2 linked regions of the Noviherbaspirillum saxi genome follow. The protein of the gene in region 1 binds, or shares a complex with, the protein of each later gene. Links are inferred from orthologs where the notes say so. Each region holds a gene or a part of one and is shown in the gene's direction. Other genes may lie near its edges. The genes, in order: hfq and D3871_RS16650.

Region 1 (7,623 bases):
CTTGAGCTGCTCAAGGTCAGCGGAGAACAGTACGCACCGAACCAATGCGATGTCTACGTGGTGCACCAGGGCGAGGAAGCGCAGCTACAGGCCTTCGTCGTCGCCGAGCGCCTGCGCGATGCCGGGCTGGATGTGGTTCTCAACTGTACATCGCCAAGTGGCGGCGCCAGCTTCAAGTCACAAATGAAGCGTGCCGATGCCAGTGGAGCCGGCTTCGCCGTCATCATCGGCGAAGACGAAGTTGCCAAAGGCGTTGCGGCTGTCAAAAACCTGCGCGCGGAAGATGTCGACAACAACCAGGTTACCGTCCCGCTGGAGTCGGTTGCCGCGCATGTCCTCGACCAGATCGTTTGCGGCGATGAATGCGACGATCCCACCCACCACCACCTTCACTGATTAGAAACATCATGGCATACGATCTCGAAGAACAAGAACAGCTGGCCTCCCTGAAGTCGTGGTGGAAGCAGTACGGCAACCTCATCACCTGGGTGCTGATCATCGCACTTGCAGCTTACGCCGGCTGGACCGGTTGGAAGACCTACCAACGCAACCAGGCCGCACAGGCTGCGCTGCTGTACGAAGAGTTGCAGAAGGGCGTGACTGCAAAGGATAACGCCAGGGTGCAACGCGCCGCCGCGGATGTCACCTCCAAGTTCGGCAAGACACTGTACGCACAGATGGGGGCACTTGCTGCCGCCAAGAGCGCGTTTGACAACGGCGACCTGAAAACGGCCAAAACCCAGCTGCAATGGGTGATCGACAATGGCGCCAGCGACGAGTACAAGGCGATCGCCAAGCTTCGCCTGGCAGGTGTGCTGCTCGATGAAAAGGCTTTTGATGAAGGACTCAAGGTACTGTCGGGTGATTTTCCCGAGCAGTTTGCCGGCGCGGTTGCGGATCGCAAGGGCGATATTCTAACCGCACAGTCCAAGATCGAAGACGCCAAGGCGGCTTACAAGACGGCTCTGGAAAAAACCGGTGAACAAAACCCGGCACGCCAGTTGATCCAGCTGAAGCTCGATGCAATCGGCGGTTCTGCAAAAGCCGCAGCATAAGTCACGCAGCATAAGTCAAATAACAAGGGGAAAGAATGCGTATTGCCGTCAAACTCACCTCAGTAGGGATGGTCGCCGTTCTGGCTGGTTGTTCATCGCTCAATCCTTTCGCCAGCAAGCCCGCGCCGCGCAATCCGCCGGCTGCGCTGGAAGAGTTCAAGCAGACTTTACCGGTCCGTACCGCATGGTCGACATCGATCGGCAGCGCCGCCAATTTTGTCTTTACGCCGGCGGTTACTGCAGACAGCGTGTTCGTTGCGGCTGCGGATGGCACGTTGTCGCGCATCGACGCTGCCAGCGGCCGTGCCGATTGGCGCATCAACGTTGGCACACCTTTGACGGCTGGAGTCGGCAGCGATGGGACGACTGTTGCTGTGGGCGCCGACAAAGGTATGCTGATGGCCTTCAGCGGCGACGGCAAGTTGCGCTGGAAGGCACAGGCATCGAGTGAAATCCTGTCTGCGCCTGCGGTCGGACAGGGCCTTGTCGTCGTTCGCAGCGTGGACAATCGCATTGCCGCCTTTGACGCGGAAACCGGAAGCCGGCGCTGGGTCGCCCAACGGCCGTCACCTTCGCTGACTTTGCGCACTGCGCCTGGCATCACGATTGCCGGGCCGAATGCATACGTTGCGCTCCCGGGCGGCCGACTGTTGGCGCTCGCCCTTACCAACGGCGGTGCGCGCTGGGAAGTGGCGGTCGGCGATCCCCGTGGGACCACGGAACTGGAACGTATTGCGGATTTGTCCGGCTCTCCCATCGCTGCGGGGCGTGATGTGTGTGCGGTCGCCTATCAAGGGCGGGTCGCATGCTTCGATGCGACCAACGGCGCACCGCGTTGGGGCAAGGAATTGTCCAGCGATGTAGGTCTCGGTGTAGACGAGCGTTTTGTATTCGCGGCCGACGAGCGCGGGGCCGTCACTGCGTTGACGCGTGAATCCGGCTCGGGAGCATGGCGCAATACCAAACTTGCCAATCGTCGACTTTCCGCTCCGGTACCTCTGGGACCCGCCGTTGCGGTTGGTGACGGTCAGGGATATATCCATTTTCTATCGCGTGATGACGGCTCTCTGGTCGCACGCGTAAGCACGGACGGCAGTCCGGTTACCGGCACCGCGCCGGTAACCGGAAATCGTGCGGTTTTTCAAACACAAGCAGGAACAGTGGTTGCACTTGCAACCGAGTAAAAACAAATGAAGCCGGTAATTGCATTAGTCGGCCGACCTAACGTCGGCAAATCCACATTGTTCAACCGGCTGACCCGGTCGCGCGATGCCCTGGTCGCAGACCTTCCTGGACTTACCCGTGACCGCCATTATGGCGAGGGCAGGGTAGGTGAACGTCCTTTCCTCGTGATCGATACCGGTGGTTTCGAGCCGGTAGCCAAGGAAGGCATCATGTACGAGATGGCCAAGCAGACAAAGCAGGCCGTCGCCGAAGCTGATGTCGTGGTGTTTATCGTCGACGGGCGGCAGGGACTGACCCCGCACGACAAGACCATCACCGATTTTTTGCGCAAGGCCGGCCGTCAGGTCATGCTGGTCGTGAACAAGGCCGAGGGGATGAAGTACACCTCGGTCACTGCCGATTTCTATGAGCTCGGGCTGGGTGACCCATACGTCATTTCCGCCGCTCATGGCGACGGCGTGGTCGACCTCGTTAATGAGTCGCTGGATATCGCATTTGCCCAGCGTGCGCCGGAACCCGAAACCGAAGCCGCAGCAGGTCGTGGTGTCAAGATTGCCATTGTCGGTCGTCCGAATGTCGGAAAGTCAACCCTGGTAAATACCTTGCTCGGCGAAGACCGTGTCATTGCATTCGACATGCCCGGTACGACGCGCGATTCGATCGAAATTCCTTTCGAACGTGAAGGCAAACATTACACCCTGATCGATACCGCTGGTATCCGCCGGCGTGGCAAGGTGTTCGAAGCGATCGAAAAATTCTCGGTAGTCAAAACCCTGCAATCGATTTCGGAAGCCAATGTCGTACTGCTTCTGCTTGATGCGCAGCAAGATATCTCCGAACAGGACGCACATATCGCCGGTTTTGTCCTGGAGTCAGGCCGCGCTTTGGTGGTCGGGGTCAACAAATGGGACGGGTTGGACGCGGATAAAAGAGATGCGATCAAGATGGACATGGAACGCAAGCTGAGTTTTCTCTTTTTCGCCAAGTTCCATTTCATCTCGGCGCTGAAAGGCAGTGGCATCGGCCCACTGATGAAATCCATCGATTCCGCCTATGCCGCAGCGATGGCGAAGCTGTCAACCCCGCGCCTGACACGTGCGCTGATCGAGGCCGTCGAACACCAGCAGCCGCGACGCAAGGGCTCGATCCGACCCAAGCTGCGATATGCGCACCAGGGTGGGCAGAACCCGCCTATCGTGGTTATCCACGGTAATGCGCTGGACGCTATCGACGATAGCTATAAGCGTTATCTGGAGAAACACTTCCGCGAAACTTTTTCACTGGTAGGCACTCCATTACGTATCGAACTGCGTTCTAGCAAGAATCCGTTTGCCAGGGATGAAAAATAGCGCTTGTCTTTGTGTCATGCTTGGCAAACTGCGCGGAAATCGATTACAGTCGTAAATACATTATCAGAGAGGCACTTGAAAATTCTCAGGTCGCCTCCAACTCCACATCACAACAACATCACGGAGCTGTCATGAGCAACAAAGGGCAACTGTTACAAGACCCCTTCCTCAACGCCTTACGCAAAGAGCACGTTCCCGTCTCGATTTATCTCGTGAACGGCATCAAGCTCCAAGGTCATATCGAATCGTTTGACCAATACGTCGTACTGCTCCGCAATACCGTTACGCAGATGGTTTACAAGCATGCCATTTCCACCGTGGTACCGGCGCGAGCAGTGAATATCAATGTTGAATCTGACGCGGAATAAGAGATCACTACTTCGTCCACATCCCTCATGCGCGCTGCATTAGTCGGCGTCGATTTCGGCAAAGGAGACTTTGCCGCAAGCCTGGAAGAGCTCTCGTTACTGTCAAAGTCCGCAGGAGCAGACCCAGTTGCAACCATCACCGGAAAACGCTCCAGTCCCGACGCGGCTCTGTTTGTCGGGTCTGGCAAGGCAGACGAAATCGCCAATGCCGTGGTTTGCGACAAGCTTGACCTGGTGATATTCAACCATGCGCTTTCACCAGCGCAGCAACGTAATCTCGAACGCCATCTCAAGGTTCGTGTCATTGACCGTACGAGTCTCATTCTCGACATATTCGCCCAGCGCGCGCAAAGCCACGAAGGTAAGGTTCAGGTGGAACTCGCGCAGCTCCAGCACCTTGCAACCCGGCTGATTCGCGGATGGACTCACTTGGAACGCCAAAAGGGTGGTATCGGTTTGCGCGGACCCGGCGAAACCCAGCTTGAAACAGACCGCCGCTTGCTCGGCGACCGGGTCAAGGCATTGCGTACCCGCCTGGACAAGCTGCATCGTCAACGCCAGACGCAGAGGCGTGCGCGCGGCCGTAACAATACTTTCTCGATATCACTCGTCGGTTATACCAATGCCGGCAAGTCCACGCTCTTCAATGCATTGACCAAGGCGCAGGCTTACGCGGCAAATCAACTGTTTGCAACGCTCGATACGACATCCCGCCGCATCTATCTAGGTGAAGCTGGAAATGTCGTGATTTCAGATACTGTCGGATTCATCCGCGAGTTGCCTCACCAACTGGTTGCGTCGTTTCGGGCCACGCTGGAAGAAACCGTTCACGCCGATCTGCTCCTGCATGTAGTGGATGGCGCCAGTCCGGTACGGATGGAACAGATTGAAGAGGTCAATAATGTTCTTGCCGAAATCGGCGCTGACCATATTCCGCAGATTCTGGTCTGGAACAAGATTGACGTCGCTGGCCTGGAGCCGGCTTTAGAGCGTGATGAATATGATAAAATCCGCCGTGTTTTCATAAGCGCCCAGACCGGCACAGGCCTTGATTTGCTACGCGAGGCAGTAACCGAGTTTGCGAAGGAAGATGCGGTTGCCCAAATTGACCGTCTGCCGGTATCGGATAAACGCGAAGAACCAAGTCCCGTTCCGTTTGCAGGCGTCACCAGCGCGGGCAGGCCGTAGCCAGACTCCATGCAGCGAGCGAGAGAGAGTTGCGTTGTTCAAAGCAAGGCAGTGGACCACCATGCTCGATGCTGTGCAAATTGATAATCACCCTCTAACATTGCAAATTATTAACATAAGCCGGATAGCGAGAGAATGCCTGTTCCTCTAATTAAAAAAATCGGCCTCAAATTTTCATTGAACGACCCGCGCTGGGGACGTGGTTCCCAGGACAATGGACAAAATCAAAATCAGGATGGCAAGCGCCCGAATGATGGCCCCCCCGACCTTGACCAATTATGGCGGGAGTTCAATCAGCGTCTCAATCGATTGTTCGGTAATCGGGGAGGAGGGCGCGGTGATGGTGGATTCACCCCCGACATGAAGGGCGCCGGTATCGGCTTTGGCCTGATCGCGGCGATTATTGCTTTTCTATGGCTGATAAGCGGCTTCTTCATTGTGCAGGAAGGGCAAACCGCTGTCGTCATGACATTCGGAAAATATGACCACATGACGCCGGCTGGTTTCAATTGGCGCTGGCCGGCTCCCATTCAAAGCCACGAAATTGTCAATGTTTCACAGGTGCGAACTGTGGAGGTCGGCTATCGATCCAGCGTAAAGAACAAGCAGGCCAAGGAATCGCTGATGCTGACTGACGATGAAAACATCATCGATATCCAGTTTGCGGTCCAGTACAAATTGAAGAATGCTTCAGAATGGATCTTCAATAACCGTGACCAGGAAGAAATGGTGCGTCAGGTTGCGGAAACCGCGATTCGTGAAATCGTCGGGCGCAGCAAGATGGATTTCGTCCTATACGAAGGTCGCGAAAAAGTCGCTTTCGACGTAAGCCAAGTCATGCAGCAAATCGTCGATCGTTACAAGGCGGGTGTGCAGATCACCAACGTTACCATGCAGGGTGTGCAGCCGCCGGAGCAGGTCCAGGCCGCATTTGACGATGCGGTCAAGGCGGGCCAGGATCGCGAACGCCAGAAAAACGAAGGCCAGGCGTACGCCAATGACGTCATTCCTCGCGCACGTGGCGCAGCGTCCCGCCTGCTTCAGGAATCGGAGGCATATCGTTCCCGCGTGGTTGCCAATGCCCAGGGCGATGCCGAGCGTTTCAAGCAAGTGCTGGTCGAGTATCAGAAGGCGCCTGCAGTGACGCGCGATCGTCTCTACATCGAAACTATGCAACAGATTTTTTCCAACACTACCAAGGTCATGGTTGACAGCCGGAGCGGCAATAATTTGCTATATCTGCCGCTGGACAAATTGATCGCGCAGACTGCGACTGATCCGTCGCTTGCCAAGCCGGGTAGCGGGACGCAAAGTCAACAGTCTTCCGGAACTTCCTCGGCAACCGAGCCGCTACAATCGATGGACATGCAAAGACAGAAGGAATCGCGCAGCCGTGACGGCCGTGATTCCCGCGAGCGGGAGACAAGATAATGAGTCGTCTCGTCTCTTATTCGATCGCTGCGCTGATCATCTTGTCGGCGCTGATGTCGACACTCTTCGTTGTTGACCAGCGGCAGTATGCTATCGTCTTCGCGCTGGGTGAAGTCAAGAAGGTTATCAGCGAGCCGGGATTGCATTTCAAACTGCCACCCCCGTTTCAGAACGTCGTATTCCTCGACAAGCGGATACTGACGCTCGACACGCCTGAAGCCGACCGCTTCATTACGGCCGAAAAGAAAAATATTCTTGTCGATGCCTATATCAAATGGCGCATTGTCGATCCGCGCTTGTATTTTGTGAGCTTTACCGGCGATGAACGGCGTGCACAGGACCGCATGTCACAAATTATCAAGGCTGCCTTGAACGAGGAAATAACCAAGCGCACGGTGCGCGAGGTGATTTCTGGCGAACGGGGCAAGGTAATGAGTTCCATCCAGAAAAAAGTCACTGACGAAGCCAAACAGATTGGTGTCGAAATTGTCGATGTCCGACTCAAGCGGGTGGATTACGTCGAGCAAATCAATGCCTCGGTGTATGACCGTATGAAGGCCGAACGTGTACGTGTCGCAAATGAATTGCGTTCGACCGGCGCTGCTGAGTCGGAAAAGATTCGCGCGGATGCTGACCGTCAGCGTACAGTCATTCTTGCGGAAGCTTATCGCGATGCCGAAAGCGTCCGCGGTGATGGTGATGCCAAGGCCACGCAGATCTACGGGCAGGCATTCGGGCAGAATCCGGAGTTTTACAAGTTCTACCGTAGCCTTGAAGCATATCGTGCAAGCTTCAAGAGTCGCAGTGACATGATGGTGCTCGACCCCAACTCGGAGTTCTTCAAATACTTCAGGAACACGGGGCCGGCGTCAACGGCGGCACCAGCACCAGTCAAGAAATAGCAGGAAAATACACGCCCGGCTTGCTGAAACATGGGAATGATACCTTGCAGAAAGGTATCATTCCCTTCCTCTTTGCTGTGCAGAGGAAACATCTTGTCAATAACTTCGCTTGAACGGCGATCTGTTTGACAGATTGATTTCTCGC
Region 2 (7,711 bases), on another replicon or contig:
CGCATCCAGGACGGCGACCTCAAGCTCCAACTGCATTACAACGACGTAGGCCAGGGTGCCGAGACCGTCGTCATGCTGCACGGCTCCGGACCGGGTGCCAGCGGCTGGGCCAACTTCAATCGCAACATCGAGCCGCTGGTAAGCGCCGGCTACCGCGTCATCCTGCTGGACTGCCCGGGCTGGAGCAAGAGCGACCCTATCGTAAACACCGGCTCGCGCTCGGACCTCAACGCGCGCGCGCTCAAGGGTTTGATGGATGCCATTGGACTGGAAAAGGCTCACATCATCGGCAATTCGATGGGTGCACACAGCACCGTGGCCTTTGCGTTGTCCAACCCCACGCGGGTGGGCAAGTTAGTGCTGATGGGCGGTGGCACGGGCGGCCCGAGCCAGTTCGTGCCCATGCCGACTGAGGGCATCAAGCTGATCGGTGCGCTTTACCGTAACCCGACTATCGAGAACCTCAAACGCATGATGAATGTGTTCGTGTACGACGCAAGCCATCTGACCGAGGAGTTATTCCAGGCGCGCCTGGATAACATGCTGGCGCGGCGTGACCACCTGGAAAATTTCGTCAAGAGCTCTGAGGCCAATCCCAAGCAGTTCCCCGACCTGGGGCACCGCTTGGGCGAGGTCGCCGCACCCACGCTCGTCATCTGGGGACGCGATGACCGCTTCGTGCCCATGGATGTGGGCTTGCGCCTGATCTGGGGCATCCCGAACGCTCAGATGCACATCTTCAACCGCTGCGGCCATTGGGCTCAGTGGGAGCATGCGGACACCTTCAACCGCATGGTGCTGGATTTCCTATCACATTAAGGTAAAGCATCATGGATGAAAACCGACCACTGAACTGGAGCGATGCCCACATGCTGGGCTACGCACCGATGGATCAGATCCATGAAGAATTCGTCCAGTTGGTCGCTCGCCTACAGGGGGCTCGAGATGATGAACTGCACGAATTGCTTAGCGCCATGGAAGGACATCTTCAGGCACATTTCGGCGAGGAAAACGCTTGGATGCGCGAAAGCGAGTTCCCGCCGCGTGACTGCCACATTGAGCAGCATGATGCCGTGCTTAAGTCGGTGCATGAGGTGCAAGAGTTGCTTGCTCAAGGCAATACCCGGATATGCCGTGCCTTGGTACAGGCGCTAGCTGACTGGTTCCCGAGCCATGCTACCCATCTCGACTCGGCGCTGGCGCACTGGATGTGTAAGCGCCGTCTGGGAGCAAAACCAGTCGTTTTTCGCCGCTCGATCAACAGTAACATCGTATCCCGCTAAAAAGCGCAAGCGCTCAGATCGAGGTCTTCACATAAAGCCATTCGCTCCGGTCAGCAGCACGACCAATTCCGCCTCCTTTATTCTACATTTGCATCGGGAACCACGCCTGCTTTTCAGCGTCCCAATGAAGACGCTATTACGACTCATTAATGATGCGCGGGGTGCAGTTACAACGATATCTTCTGGAAAGAGTATGAATAATTGGAGACAGGTGTTTCGCGACGGCGCGGTTTCCGGCAGCATCGCAAGTGTCATATCGACGTCGGTATTGAGCGCGCGCGGGAGACAGGAAAACGGCACGCCCTATGCACCGACCAATGCCATCAGTCATTGGTTCAGGTTTATGCGACATTCGGCGTCGAGCTGGCGTTGCGTGGAATTGCAGCATCAAAGATGCAATCGCCGAGGCAGATTTCTACTTCCCTATCTGATGTGTGATTACAGCCTGCACTATGGAAAAGGACGATAAGCGGCCGACGCTTCAAGTGAGCCGGCGCAAGGCGATCATGATGCTTGGCGCGGCGATGCTCGTCAGCCGGGCAACAGCGCAAAGCGACGCGCGTCAGTCGCGACGCCCCGCATGCATTCTCACTCCGGAACAAACAGAAGGACCGTACTTTGTTGATGACCGGCTCAACCGTTCCGACATACGCACCGATCCTGCGGGCGGGACAGTACGCGCCGGCGTTCCGCTCGCGCTGACCTTGCGCGTGCTGGCTGTTCGCGGTACCGGATGTACTCCCGTTTCCGGCGCGATGGTGGACGTCTGGCATTGCGATGCCGATGGCGTTTATTCGGACGTAACCGATCCTCGCTTCGACACAAGCGGAAAAAAATTTCTGCGCGGTTATCAAATCACCGACGACGGTGGTGTAGTGCGCTTCCTTACCATTTATCCCGGATGGTATCCCGGTCGAACGGTGCACATCCATTTCAAGGTGCGTATACAACCCACGTCACCCACGTCGAGCCGCCCCTACGAATTCACGTCGCAACTGTACTTCGACGACGCGATCACCGACCGCGTGTTGGCGCAAGCGCCCTACGCGCGCAACGGCCGACGCCGCCAGACCAATGACACGGATGGCTTGTTCCGGCGCGGTGGCCGGCAACTGATTCTGCCACTGCTTGAAAACGGTCCGGGGTATGCGGGAAGCTTCGACATCGGCGTGCAGACGGCTTGAGTGCGCCGCATGCGTCCGAAATTGTTAACAGGCCCTAATCCGCCAACGTACAAAGGACATCGATCATGAGCAAAGAAAAGAAGACCGGCAATGCAGGAAAGCAGAAAAAGAATTCCACGCCGCGCGGTGCAAATCCAGGTGCAGATGTCCATCGAGGCAACGGCGGCGAGTTGCACCAGGTCGCCACCGGGCAGCATCCCGCACTGACCACGAACCAAGGCATCCCGATTGCCGACAACCAGAACTCGTTGCGCGCCAATCCGCGTGGCCCCAGTCTGCTGGAAGATTTCATTCTGCGTGAAAAGATCACGCATTTCGATCACGAGCGCATCCCTGAACGCATCGTGCATGCGCGCGGCACTGCGGTGCATGGCCACTTCGAGTTGACCAAGTCGCTAGCGCAATATACGACAGCAAAAATCCTCACCGAGGTCGGTGAAAAGACACCGGTGTTTACGCGTTTTTCGACGGTCGCCGGCGGCGCAGGTTCGGTCGACACGCCGCGAGACGTGCGCGGCTTCGCGGTCAAGTTCTACACCAAGGAAGGCAACTGGGACCTGGTCAGCAACAACATCCCGGTGTTCTTCATCCAGGACGCGATCAAGTTCCCCGACGTCGTCCATTCGGTCAAGATGGAACCGGACCGTGGCTTTCCACAAAGCGCAACGGCGCATGACACCTTCTGGGATTTCATTTCGCTGACGCCGGAATCCATGCATATGGTGATGTGGATCATGTCCGACCGCACGATCCCGCGCTCGCTGCGCATGATCGAAGGCTTCGGCGTCCATAGCTTCCGTCTCCTGAACAAAGCGGGCGACTCAACCTTCGTCAAATTCCATTGGCGGCCGAAGCTGGGCCTGCAATCGACCATTTGGGATGAGGCAGTGAAGATTGCCGGCGCCGATCCGGACTTCCACCGCCGCGACATGTTCGAGGCGATCGAAGCAGGTGATTTCCCCGAGTGGGAGTTTGCGGTCCAGCTATTCACGCAGGAGCAGGCGGATAAATTTCCATTCGATCATCTGGATGCGACCAAGCTGATCCCGGAAGAACTGGTGCCCTTACAAGTAATCGGCCGCATGGTGCTGGACCGGTGGCCGGACAACTTCTTCGCGGAAACCGAACAGGTCGCCTACTGTCCCGCCAACATCGTTCCCGGCATCGACTTCTCCAACGATCCGCTGCTACAGGGCCGCCTGTTCTCATACCTGGATACGCAATTGCTGCGGCTCGGATCGCCGAATTTCAACCAGATTCCGGTCAATGCGCCAAAGTGCCCCTTCGCCAACCTTCAGCGCGACGGCAAGATGCAAATGACGCAGCCGAAAGGCAGGGTCGCATATGAGCCGAATTCGTTGTCGGAAACCGCCCCGCGAGAAACGCCGGACAGGGGTTTCCCTAGCGCACGCGTCAGCGAAAGCGGCGAAAAAGGCCGCATTCGCGCGGAGAGCTTTGCCGACCATTACAGCCAGGCGCGTCAGTTCTATCGCAGCCAGAGCAAGTACGAGCAGGCACATATCGCGTCTGCGCTGGTGTTTGAGCTGTCGAAAGTCGATCATCTGCATGTGCGGCAGGCGATGGTTGCACATCTGCGCCACATTGAAGAAGAACTGGCCCAGCGCGTAGCCGATGGCCTTGGTCTCGGCACCTTGCCGAAACCCGCAGAGGCCGCAGCGCCGGTGCAGGACTTCGATCAATCGCCGGCGCTGCAAATCATCGGCAGGATGAAGGACACGCTAGAAGGACGCGCAATCGGTATTCTGATTGCGGACGGTTCGGACGGCGCCATCGTCAGCGACATCATCAAAGTCGCAGCTGAGGCCGGCGCGAAGGTCAAGGTCGTCGCTCCCAAGGTGGGCGGCGCGAAGCTTGCCGACGGCACGATGATGGAAGCCGACGGACAACTGGCGGGCACGCCTTCGGTGATGTTCGACGCGATTGCCGTTGTCTTGTCCGATGAAGGAGTCAAGCTACTGAGCAAGGAATCCGCGGCTATCGATTTCGTGCGTCACGCGTTCGGCCACCTGAAGGCGATCGCGGCGGATCAGGGCGGCCGGTCACTGCTCGAACAAGCGAACATCGAGAAAGACAAAGGTGTGCTCGATGCGAAGGACATGAAAGGCTTCATCGCGGCGGCCAAGACACGGCAATGGGAGCGCGAAGAATCGGTGCGCATTCTGGCGTAGTTGATCGACCGAGGTTATGTAGAAACGCAAATCAGAGTCTCCGTGCGACGACGATGTCAGGATTTCGTCTCCGGTTGGCTTTAGGCACCGCGCAGGAATAAGTTGTGCAACTTATTCCTGCGCGGTGCCTTAGCCTGATAGATGCGCATCAAACGAGGACTGGCATGAGAGAATTATTATCGACGACTGCTGAACGGGCAATTTGTTATCTCGAAGATTTGGGGACTCGGAGTGTTGCTCCAAGCATAGATGCAGTTGCTCGCCTTGCCTCGCTTGATATACCACTTTCAAATGAACCCACCAGCCCGGAATCCATCTTGCAGCAACTGGATGAACTTGGCTCACCGGCGACAATGGCGATGGCAGGGCCGCGCTTCTTCGGCTTTGTCATCGGCGGTTCGCTTCCTGCGGCATTAGCCGCCAGCTGGCTAATAACTGCCTGGGATCAAAATAGCGGCCTCTACAATGTGACTCCGGCCACTGCGGCGCTTGAGCAAATCGCACTCGGATGGCTCCTCGACGTCCTGAAATTGCCGCCTGAAAGTGGTGGTGCATTTGTTACGGGTGCGACCGTCGCGAATTTCACTGCACTCGCTGCGGCACGGCATGCTGCTCTGGCAAAAGCTGGCTGGAATGTGGAAGCCGATGGATTGTTCGGCGCTCCACCCATTACGGTCATCGTCGGTGCAGAAGTCCATCCAACAGTGTTGAAGGCCTTAGGCATGCTGGGCCTGGGGCGTAGTCGCGTCGTGACAGTGCCAGTCGATAGTCAAGGCTGCATGCGCCTTGATGCATTGCCTCCTATGACTGGTTCCACAATTGTCTGTGTGCAGGCGGGAAACGTTAACACGGGCGCATTCGATCCGTTTCAGCAGATCTGCGAACGCGCACATGATGTAGGTGCATGGGTGCATGTTGATGGAGCATTTGGGCTGTGGGCTGCAGCCGCCCCGTCACGTGCCTATCTTGTCGAGGGTATCGAAGGCGCTGACTCCTGGGCGACCGATGCGCATAAGTGGCTGAATGTACCGTACGACAGCGGTGTGGCGTTTGTTCGCGACCCGGATGCATTACGAGCTGCCATGGCGATTACTGCCGATTACCTCCCGACGGTGAGTGAATATCGTAATCCTGCAGACTACACCCCTGAACTCTCGAGACGCGCGCGCGGGGTCGAGGTTTGGGCCGCCTTACGCTCATTGGGGCGTATAGGGTTGTCCGATCTGATTGAACGCACGTGTCGTTATGCTCGCCGTTTTGCCGAGGCACTGACGTCTGCGGGATATCACGTGTTGAATGAGGTTGTGCTCAATCAGGTTTTAGTCTCGTTCGGTACGCCCGAAATAACGAAGCGCGTGATCGACGACATTCAAGCCGACGGGACGTGCTGGTGTGGAAGTACCCTGTGGCAGGGCCATACGGCGATGCGGATCAGTGTCGTATGCTGGGCCACGACTGACGCGGACGTGGAACGGAGTATCGAAGCGATCTTGCGTATAGCCGCGAAGTACAAAGGGCCTGTCAAGAAATAAATCGCACGTTTTTTCTGGCCGTAGCGAGCTACGGCCAGAAAAAACGTGCAAGTTATTCCTGCGCGGTGCCTAAGGCCGGGCAATGGTACAGCCTCACAAAAATTCCCAATGACCTAACCGACCTTATCGCTTGATCACGCATTACGCCGGTTGCGCCCACACCTCGGCAATCCTCAACAGATTGGTCGTTCCCGACTCGGCAAACGGCATACCCGCAGCAATCGCCACCTGATCACCGGGCTGTGCAAATCCCTCCCGCAACGCCGTGCGACAGGCCGCCGACACCATTTCATCCACACTGCGCACATCCGGGCTGACGGTGGTATGCACGCCCCACGCCAGCGCCAGCTTGCGCGCGGTCGACAGATGCGGCGTGATGCTGAGGATCGGTGCGGCCGGCCGCTCGCGCGCGGCACGCAGGCTGGTATGACCCGACGTGGTGTAGGTAATCGTGACGCGGGCGCCAAGAATCTGCGTGACGCTGCGCAGTGCCGCGCAAATCGCATCGCCGCGCGTCGGCAAGGGATCGCCACGCTGGGCATCGATCACGCTGCGGTACAAGGGATCGCGCTCGACTTCCGAAATGATCCGGTCCATCATTGCCACCGCTTCGACCGGATAGGCGCCGCTGGCCGATTCGGCCGACAGCATGACCGCATCGGCGCCGTCATAGATCGCGCTGGCGACATCGGATGCTTCAGCCCTGGTCGGCACCTGCGCCGATATCATCGATTCCAGCATCTGCGTCGCAATGACCACAGGCTTGCCCTGTCTGCTGCAGGCACGCAGGATGCGCTTTTGCACGCCGGGCACGCGCTCGGGTGGCAATTCGACACCGAGATCGCCGCGCGCCACCATCACCGCATCCGATACGCCCACGATGTCGTCGAGCCGGTCGAGCGCGGCGGGTTTTTCCAGCTTGGCGAGCAGCCCGGCGCGGCCCTTGATCAGTTCCCGTGCTTCCAGCAAGTCTTCCGGACGCTGCACGAAAGACAAGGCGATCCAGTCCACGCCCAGCGCCAGCGCAAACTCCAGGTCGCGCCTGTCCTTTTCGGTCAACGCGGGAATCGGCAGGACGACATCCGGCACATTGACGCCCTTGCGGTCGGATACGACGCCGCCGGCGACAACCTTCGTGCGGATACAGTCGCCATTGCTTTCTATGACTTCCAGTCGCAGTTTTCCATCGTCGATCAGCAGTGCCTGGCCCGCGCCGATCACCGCAAACAATTCCGGATGCGGCAGGCAAACCCGTGCAGCCGTGCCAGGATCGGGATTGCGGTCGAGTATGAATTCCGCGCCCGCGGCGAGCGTGACCTTGCCTTCGGCGAACTGGCCGATGCGCAGTTTGGGGCCCTGCAGGTCCGCCAAGATCGCGATAGGCCGTCCCACCTTGCGTTCGACTTCGCGCACGATGTCGTAGCGTGCACTGTGGTCCAAGTGCGAGCCATGACTGAAATTGAAGCGGAACACATCGGCTCCGGCCTGAAATAATGCTTCTATGGCTTCCATGGTCGAGCTTG

Evidence for each region.
Region 2: the proteins of hfq (region 1) and D3871_RS16650 are in contact, whole or in part, in a crystal structure (PDB 3VU3), measured with the Escherichia coli proteins. The link is inferred for Noviherbaspirillum saxi from one-to-one orthologs.

The regions. Positions count from the first base shown.
Region 1 is NZ_QYUO01000001.1:2,044,121-2,051,743, reverse strand. What follows is about bases 2,534-5,338. They hold hfq (RNA chaperone Hfq), read left to right. Parts: upstream 2,534-3,720; coding sequence 3,721-3,957; downstream 3,958-5,338. Other genes in these bases: hflK (FtsH protease activity modulator HflK), read left to right, coding at 5,281-5,338; hflX (GTPase HflX), read left to right, coding at 3,985-5,145; der (ribosome biogenesis GTPase Der), read left to right, coding at 2,534-3,589. In the rest of the region: hisS (histidine--tRNA ligase), read left to right, coding at 1-396; D3871_RS09530 (YfgM family protein), read left to right, coding at 408-1,055; outer membrane protein assembly factor BamB, read left to right, coding at 1,091-2,239; more of der, read left to right, coding at 2,246-2,533; more of hflK, read left to right, coding at 5,339-6,576; protease modulator HflC, read left to right, coding at 6,576-7,478. UniProt on the Escherichia coli protein: RNA chaperone that binds small regulatory RNA (sRNAs) and mRNAs to facilitate mRNA translational regulation in response to envelope stress, environmental stress and changes in metabolite concentrations.
Region 2 is NZ_QYUO01000002.1:162,185-169,895, forward strand. The notes cover bases 2,202-5,094. They hold D3871_RS16650 (catalase), read left to right. Parts: upstream 2,202-2,532; coding sequence 2,533-4,656; downstream 4,657-5,094. Other genes in these bases: D3871_RS16645 (intradiol ring-cleavage dioxygenase), read left to right, coding at 2,202-2,467; D3871_RS16655 (pyridoxal phosphate-dependent decarboxylase family protein), read left to right, coding at 4,821-5,094. In the rest of the region: D3871_RS16630 (alpha/beta fold hydrolase), read left to right, coding at 1-819; D3871_RS16635 (bacteriohemerythrin), read left to right, coding at 831-1,283; more of D3871_RS16645, read left to right, coding at 1,736-2,201; more of D3871_RS16655, read left to right, coding at 5,095-6,188; pyk (pyruvate kinase), read right to left, coding at 6,330-7,711.